4 regions of the Pseudoalteromonas sp. P80D2 genome follow, and region 4 is predicted to be linked to each of the others. Evidence: predicted binding sites of a transcription regulator. Region 4 holds the regulator's gene; each other region holds the start of a gene.
The links. The regulator sigma-54, encoded in region 4, starts transcription at its own class of promoters, with help from an activator protein. The targets are predictions, from matches to a motif close to GTTGGCACGNNNNTNGNNT.
Positions count from the first base shown of each region.

Region 1: the regulator sigma-54 is predicted to act here: its motif matches at 1,119-1,137, upstream of VRK28_RS07320 (LiaF domain-containing protein).
Region 2: the regulator sigma-54 is predicted to act here: its motif matches at 983-1,001, upstream of glnA (glutamate--ammonia ligase).
Region 3: the regulator sigma-54 is predicted to act here: its motif matches at 1,145-1,163, upstream of VRK28_RS14660 (LruC domain-containing protein).

Region 1 is NZ_JAZDAR010000028.1:46,564-48,776, reverse strand. Features, by position in the region: gene VRK28_RS07330 (YqaE/Pmp3 family membrane protein) at 76-234, opposite strand; gene VRK28_RS07325 (BON domain-containing protein) at 292-858, opposite strand; gene VRK28_RS07320 (LiaF domain-containing protein) at 1,188-1,847, shown strand.
Region 2 is NZ_JAZDAR010000050.1:160,439-162,651, reverse strand. Features, by position in the region: gene glnA (glutamate--ammonia ligase) at 1-926, opposite strand, end outside; gene typA (translational GTPase TypA) at 1,435-2,213, shown strand, end outside.
Region 3 is NZ_JAZDAR010000048.1:79,584-81,796, reverse strand. Features, by position in the region: gene VRK28_RS14660 (LruC domain-containing protein) at 1-1,111, opposite strand, end outside; gene VRK28_RS14655 (ATP-binding protein) at 1,335-2,213, shown strand, end outside.
Region 4 is NZ_JAZDAR010000026.1:457,271-459,483, forward strand. Features, by position in the region: gene lptB (LPS export ABC transporter ATP-binding protein) at 1-392, shown strand, start outside; gene VRK28_RS06900 (RNA polymerase factor sigma-54) at 500-1,996, shown strand; gene hpf (ribosome hibernation promoting factor) at 2,024-2,213, shown strand, end outside.

The DNA.
Region 1 (2,213 bases), on a different contig from region 4:
CGGTTTATCGTCCGTTACTCCTACAGCCCTTCCTTGCTGTGCTCCATTACCCATCCTTGTAGATTAATGCGGTGATTATCGCTTAGCGATGATATACACAGCATGAATCAAACCTGGAATGTACCCTAATAAGGTTAAAAGAATATTAATCCAGAACTGCGCACCTAAACCTACCTGTAAAAATACGCCGAGAGGTGGAATTAAAACCGATAAAATAATACGTATTAAATCCATGACTCACTCCTTGAAAAAGATAAGCCCAGCCAAAGCTGGGCTATATAGGGCTTGCTATTATTCAGCAACAATCGTTAATTCATCGATTACTTTGCGAACATCTTCAGCATTTTCAGCAATGCTTACCGCTAATTGCTTTTCTGCATCAGACTCAACAGTACCTTTTAGTGTTACCACACCCATATCAGTATCAACATCGATGTCTGTACCACCTACTTCTGAGTTAAATAAATAACGTGTCGTGATTACAGTACTGATTTTTGCGTCGGTTAAGTCGCTTTCTGCTGAATCAGCTTTGTCTGATTTCATGTGCTTAGCTTTCATGTTTTTAACAACAGTTAGTTTGTTATCAACAGAGCTAACACCGTCTAGGCTAAGAACTAGCTCTTCAGCAAGCTCTTTATCTAATTCGCTATCAACTTTACCTGTAAGTACAACCTTGCCATTCGTTACATCAGTGTTGATGTCAAAGTTGTTAAGGTTTGTGTTCATAAGAAGCACAGTTTCTGCCTTACCATCAATCCAAGCATCTTTACTTTCATTTTCCCAGCTGCTTGCCTGAGCTGACATGCTAGTTGCACCAATTACTAAAGCGGCAATCATAGATTTGTTAAAAGTGTTCATAATCTTTCTCCTTTTGATTAAAGACACTTTTACTAATGCGACTATAATGCCAACTATTTATTTGTTTATTTTCAGTGAGTTAAACACCTATTCAGCGACTATTTATATTCATTTAGGTAAAGATTTACAAGCTGCTCGGTAAGAAGTTCACGATGTTGCAAAAATGGCCACTTAGTTGCTGATTTTATTAATCTGTGGTTAATTTAACGAAGTTGTTTATTAGCAAAAAACACAAATCATTGATTTATATAAAAATAAACTTTGGCCTAAGGCTTGCTTCGTAATTAATAACTAAAAAATCACCTTTAAAATCACAACAGGGAACTACCATGGCCGTTAAACTTGAAGATCGCCCAATCGATCAAGTAAGAGAAGAAGTCATTGATCAACTCATTTATAACTACAGTCATGCTGTTATTTCAGCCGAAGCATTTGAACGCCGACTAGACCAGGCAATGGCAGCCACTAGCAACGAAGTACTGGTTGAACTAGTTGCAGATTTAGATCTGAAAGCAGATATTGACTACAAATCGCATAAGCATGCGCAATTTAAACCTCACTATAGCCACAGCAGTGACAACGAAAGCCTGCAGCTTCGTAGTATTTTGGGTTCAAATGAGCGCAGCGGCCAATGGGTAGTACCAAAAGAAATTCACCTAACAAACTGCTTAGGTTCAATCGAACTCGACTTTAGCGAAGCAATTTTCCAACATCAGCATGTCACCATTTACGTGAACTGTATTTTAGGTAACGACGAAATCTACGTACCAGAACATGTAAATGTGGTATCTAAATTATTTAGTGTGATTGGCAGCGTAGAAAACAAATCAGTTGCCTTAAATAAAGGCCAAGGCCCAACCATCACCATTGAAGGTAATGTATGGCTAGGCTCAGTCGAGATTTCAGTTAAACGTACCATGAAGGAAAAGTTCATCAGCTTTGCCAACAGCCTAAAAGCCAGTTGGAAAGAAATGAATAAGGTGCAGTAAAAGTTGCGAGGTGCTAGGTGCTAGGTGCTAGGTGCTAGGTGCGAGTTATCGTAGCCGCAGTTTTACATCGCGCAATATAATAAGATAACGCGCGAAATAAATTTCACGCCTACATCAAACGTGGGAACGGCTTTAGCCGTGAATAAAGTAAAGCTGTTCGGCGCTAAAACGCATCCTACACCGTAGGCGTCACGCTTGCTTGGCGCGTCTTATATGCAACGCCATTCCATCAACCTATGCCTGACCAACAAACAACACCGCTCGGCTCAAAACTGACGCCTGAAAGCTGATAGCTCACTAAACTTCACACCCACATCAAAGACATCTAATCGCACAAAGAGGATATGAGGTGCTTCGCTTTAGAGA
Region 2 (2,213 bases), on a different contig from region 4:
TTGATTGCTTTAGCGTGCTTGATGATACCACCGATGTAGTAAAGTGCTTCTTCAGATAGACCTGCATATTTGTCACCAGCGAAGATGTTTACGCCATCTTTACCTAGAGATTGGTGACAGTGCATACCAGAACCGTTATCACCTACGATAGGCTTAGGCATGAATGTCGCTGTTTTTCCGTAAAGGTGAGCCATGTTATGGATAACATATTTCATCTCTTGGATTTCGTCAGCTTTTAATACCATTGTATTGAAGCGAGTTGCGATCTCATTTTGACCTGCAGTTGCTACTTCGTGGTGGTGAGCTTCTACTACTTGACCTAGTTCTTCAAGAACTAAACAAGTCGCTGAACGCCAGTCATGTGATGAATCAACAGGTGAACACGGGAAGTAACCGCCTTTAACACCTGGACGGTGACCCATGTTGCCACCTTCGTAATCTTTATCTGAGTTCCAAGCAGCTTCTACAGAATCGATTTTGTACATAGAACCAGACATGTCTGATTTGTATTTAACGTCATCAAAAAGGAAGAACTCTGGCTCTGGACCGAATAATACAGTGTCAGCAATACCAGTAGAGCGCATGTACTCTTCAGCGCGTTTTGCAACAGAACGTGGATCACGCTCATAACCTTGAAGTGTTGAAGGCTCAACTACGTCACAACGTACGATTAGTGTAGCTTCTTCAGAAAATGGGTCCATTTTCGCAGACTCAGGAACAGGCATAAGTACCATGTCTGATTCGTTGATACCTTTCCAGCCAGCAATTGAAGAACCGTCAAACATTTTGCCGTCTTCGAAGAAATCTTCATCAATTTGATGATGAGGAATAGAAACATGCTGTTCTTTACCTTTGGTATCAGTAAAGCGTAAATCAATGAACTTAACGTCATTTTCTTTGATAAAATCTAAAACCGATTGTGACATGTGTCCTCCAATTGTTGGGTTTTATTTTTTGCTGCATTATTGCTTTTCGCTTATATAAGCTGGTTTCGTGCCATTTTTTTAACACCTTGTTTAGACTTACAAAAAACAAACAAGGCTTTGTTTTGTTAACTTCTATTGCACTAAGTTGGTGCGTAAAAAGATCATTCTGGTGCGTAAAAAGTGCGACCTTGTTTTGCACAATTATTGAGCGTGCCAATTTTTCTGTTATGAACACGATTTAGTGCCAAAATATGGTTCAAAAACGAAAATTTCGCCAGTTTTGAGCTAAGATTCACTTTAATTTTCATAAATTTGTCATTTATAAAACAGATACTTATAAAAAGCCTGAAGAAAGTTTATAAATTTATATTGGATAAACTTTCATCCATGCCATTATTAAGGGATAATATGCGCCCTTTTAAATCCTATGCTGGGACATCTGGTGAAAACGCAGGTGAGTGCGTAGATCTTGCAGGATCAATGAGATTCAATTTCTCTGAGAAAAAATATGAGCATCGAAAAGTTAAGAAATATAGCGATTATCGCCCACGTTGACCACGGTAAAACAACTTTGGTTGATAAACTGCTTGAGCAATCAGGCACATTAGAAACGCGCGGCGGTAACGAAGAGCGCGTAATGGACTCAAACGACATTGAGAAAGAGCGTGGTATTACCATTTTAGCTAAGAACACAGCTATCTCTTGGAACGACTACCATATCAATATCGTAGACACCCCAGGACACGCCGACTTCGGTGGTGAAGTAGAACGCGTACTTTCGATGGCTGACTCAGTATTACTACTTGTTGATGCTCAAGAAGGTCCAATGCCGCAAACGCGTTTCGTAACGCAAAAAGCATTCGCACAAGGTTTAACGCCGATTGTTGTAATCAACAAAATCGACAAGCCTGGTGCACGTCCTGACTGGGTTATGGACCAAGTTTTCGATTTATTCGATAACCTAGGTGCAACTGACGAACAGTTAGACTTTAAAGTAATCTATGCATCAGCTATCAACGGCTGGGCAACAATGGATTTAGACGAGCCATCAGATAACATGGAACCAATGTTCCAGATGATCGTTGACGAAGTATCTCCACCGGATGCAGATCCTGAAGGTGCTTTCCAAATGCAAATTTCTCAGCTTGACTACAACTCATACATCGGTGTTATCGGTGTAGGTCGTATCAAGCGTGGTACTGTTCGTCCTAACCAACAGGTTACTGTTGTAAGCGCAGACGGTACTAAGCGTAACGGTAAAGTTGGCCAAGTAATGAGCTACTTAGG
Region 3 (2,213 bases), on a different contig from region 4:
CCCAATCGAACCAAGCATATAAATAACCATTATCATTAGGAGCGGTCACAATTATCTGGCTAGTAGAGCCTGCAACAAAATCAGTGACAAATTTAACCCCATCATCTGAGCTATCGACGGGTGAAGCCTGTAAATCTGCCGGAGTGTTAATGTTTTCACCATCAACAACGGCTCCTAAATAAACTAAATTTGATTGGTCTTCATTAGGGTCAAAGAGATGGCGGGCACCACTATCAGCAAGCGCTGTTTTATAAGGCATAGGTGCATCGCCAAAGTCGATTGAGTTATCAGTTACTTTTACCTCTGCAATAGCACAGCGTGCACCATCATTTTGATTCGATGTTGGCCCTAAGGTAAAAACTGCTGCGGTAGGTGTATAACCAACCACAGGGCTGGTGCTTAAATCTACTTTATGGATTTTACCGCTGCGGTTATTACTAAAATAAAACTGACCTTGTACATCAAAGTAACCTGCACCATTAGCGCCAGTATCGCCGGCTATGTCGAGGTTTGATATAAAAGTGGGTGTCTGGTTATCTAAATTTATTTCATAAAGGTCGCCGTTTGACTCAACCGCATACAAAAGATTGCTGTGAGGATGAAAAGCAAAATCATAAATAGCTAAATTCCAGCTTGCTGAGCCTGCAACTAATTGCGCCTGATACTCGTCGGCCTCTTCAGTTAAATCAATGCCATATAGACCAAATTTAGGGTGGTATAAATAGTAAACCGCCTGATTAGTTTCACTATTCACATGAATATCACCAACATAAAAATTGGTATCTGGCAGACCATTTACAATCAAACGTTGTAAAACATAATCGTCACCAATACGTACAACACTTCTTGGGGCTTGTTTGCTAAAGCCATACATGTACTGGTCTTGATAATTAAAGCCAACCGCATTTACGCTGTCGTTATTCGCCTCTGTTGTAAAATCCATTGACGCTGCAAGCACGGTGGTTTTGGCAGAAACTAGGTCAACGCCAAACATTTGCGCAGGCGAACCTTGAATCAAAAATGCTTTACTCGGGCACTGTTCAAATGGTGCAGCACTTACAAAGCCTGTTGCAAGTGCGGTTATTAGGTAAGCGGGTATGTTACTTTTCATAATTACACTCTCCTGTGGATGTGTTATTACTCAAAGCAGTAACCATTCCAAAATATAACTCACGCTATAACAAGGTGTTATGAAAAATCAGACTGAGTATTTGCAAGATGCAAGAGGCATAGTTGCATAATGCAATTCTTTTTAGCTATAAAAGCAAATCATTCCCACTTAAAAGAATGGCATGCTAGACTAGTTAGGAATAAAAATAATAATAAACCCCACTATGAAACTTAAAGCCTCTGTAATTCTGTACTTTGCCTTATCAATGAACAGTGCTTTTGCATCAACACTGCAACAAAACATTGATGAAGCCAGAACAATCAGTGACTACCAAAAACGATATGACTATTTAAAAGCCATCGATAAAAAGCTTATTGAGTCCGCCAGCCTTGCAGAACAAGTCAGTTTTAACGTTAGATTAATTCACGTTCACATACACCTCGGCCAATTTCAACAAGCGCAAACTATCATTGATGAACTTGAAGCAAGCCCAAAATACAAAAAAGACTCCCCCATTTACAGCGAGTTGTATCTAGCGAAAGCGCGGTTGGCATATAGAAAAAGTGACTTAGAAACCGCAATTTATTTATCGCAACAAAATGTCGCCCTATTTCAGCGCTTACAACTTACCCATTATGAAATTGATGCCGTGGCGAGCCTTGTCAGTGCTTATCATAATGCTGGCGAGTATCAAGCAGCCTTAAACTTGCTTGAAGTTTATATTCACGACAACAATCGCGAATTAACCTTAAAGCAAAAAGAAATGCTCTATCATGGTTATTCGCGTAATCTTGAACAGTTAGACCGCTTAACGCTTGCACTCGAATATAAGCTAAAACGCCGTGAAGTTATTCAACAGATGTCGCCGTCTATCTCGTTACAAGCTGGCATAAGTTATTCAATTGCCCAAAGTTATTTAGATTTAGAACAATACGAAAAAGCAAAGAACGAGTTTATTATAGCCCTTAGTTTTGATAGGCAAACAGGTTCACTTTCTGATATCGGACATAGTTTAGTTAAACTATCCCAATGTGAATATGGGCTAAAAAACTACGATGCAGCACTTGAATACGCACAAGAGGCTCAACAGGTGTTCGCAAGT
Region 4 (2,213 bases):
CCACCCGCGAAGAAACACTCAATAGCTTACTTGATGAGTTTAGTATTCAACACATTCGTGACAGCCAAGGTATGGCGCTGTCAGGTGGTGAGCGACGCCGTGTAGAAATTGCTCGCGCATTAGCCGCTAATCCTAAATTTATCCTTTTAGATGAGCCTTTTGCTGGTGTTGATCCAATTTCAGTGTTAGATATAAAGAAAATTATTGAGCACCTAAAAAATCGTGGTATCGGTGTACTAATTACTGACCATAATGTTCGAGAAACCCTTGATGTTTGTGAAAAAGCCTACATTGTTTCTCATGGGGAGCTAATTGCATCAGGCACACCTGAGCACGTATTAGCAGACCAAACTGTACGCGATGTATATCTAGGCGAGCAATTCAGGCTGTAACCATTACGCCAGCGACTAGAGCATCTGCTAGACTTATAACAATGACAATAAATCGATAACTGTGTTTATACAGGTATCGATAACTTAAAAAGGATTGTTAGGGATACATGAGGCAATCATTACAGCTGCGCATGGGCCAGCAACTTACAATGACTCCACAACTGCAACAAGCTATTCGTTTGTTGCAGCTCAGTACATTGGATCTCCAGCAAGAAATTCAAGAAGCGCTTGATAGTAATCCTCTACTTGAAGTGGAAGAAGCGGATTACAACGAAGAAAGCACCGGCAAGAATGAGCAAAAAGCTGAATCTGACGATGTACAAGTCAGCGCGTCTGCCGAAGAAGCACCTAGCGAGTACGAGCAAGAAAGTAGTGATGCTCTCAATAAAGACACCGTAAGCGATGACTTAGCAATGGATGTTACCTGGGATGAGTACATGAGTGCCGCCCCTTCAACATCGTCAGGGCCAATGCCTGAAGATGAATCTATCTATCAGGGAGCATCAACCGAAACCCTTCACGAATACCTGATGTGGCAATTGCAACTCACGCCATTTAGCCCTACTGATGAAGCGATTGCTGTGGCAATTGTAGAAGCTATCGATGACTCAGGTATTTTAACGGTAAGCTGTGAAGATATCGTCGAAAGCTTTAATCAAAATAACGATGAAGAAGAAATCGAACTTGATGAAGTCGAAGCGGTCTTAAAAAGAATTCAGTTATTTGATCCTGTGGGTATTGGCGCGCGCAGTTTACAAGAATGCCTGTGCATTCAGCTACGCCAATTCGATGCCGATACGCCATATTTAGCTGAAACTAAAATGGTTTTATCTGAGCATATCGAATTATTAGCGAGTCGCGACTATCGAACTTTGATGAAAAAGACTAAGCTTAAAGAAAATGAGCTTAAAGAAGTGATGACGCTTATTCACAGCTTAAATCCTAAGCCTGCGGATAGCATAGTACGCGAAGAATCTGAGTACGTTATACCTGATGTATCAGTGAAAAAAGTGAAAGGCCGCTGGGTAGTCGAGTTAAACCCAGATTGTATGCCAAAGATTAGAGTGAACAGCCAATATGCGGCGATGTCTCGCTCTGTTAAATCAAGTAGCGACAGCCAATTTATTCGCTCTCACTTACAAGAAGCAAAGTGGTTTATTAAGAGCTTAGAAAGCCGTAACGATACGCTATTAAAAGTGACCAACTGTATCGTTCAACAACAACAAGCTTTCTTTGAGCATGGCCCTGAGGCAATGAAGCCGATGGTGCTAAATGATGTTGCTGAAATGGTCGAAATGCATGAATCGACGATTTCACGGGTAACAACGCAAAAATATATGCATACCCCACGGGGTATTTTTGAGTTGAAATATTTCTTCTCAAGCCATGTCAGCACCGAAAATGGTGGTGAGTGTTCTTCTACAGCAATACGCGCTTTAATCAAGAAGTTAGTCGCTGCAGAAAACTCAGCTAAACCATTGAGTGATAGCAAAATTGCAGATATATTGGCTGAGCAAGGAATTAAAGTAGCTAGACGTACAATTGCAAAATATCGTGAGTCTCTAGCAATACCTCCGTCTAATCAGCGTAAGAGTCTGATTTAGACGTTTTACATAGAAGGAAAAATGCTTATGCAACTAAATTTAACTGGTCGTCATGTAGAAATCACAGATTCATTAAGAGACTATGTAAACACCAAGTTTGCGAAACTAGAAAGGCATTTTGACCATATTAATAATGTTCATGTCATTCTAGATGTAGAAAAATTAAGCCAAAAAGCAGAAGCAACTTTACATGTAAACGGAGGCGAATTGTTCGCTT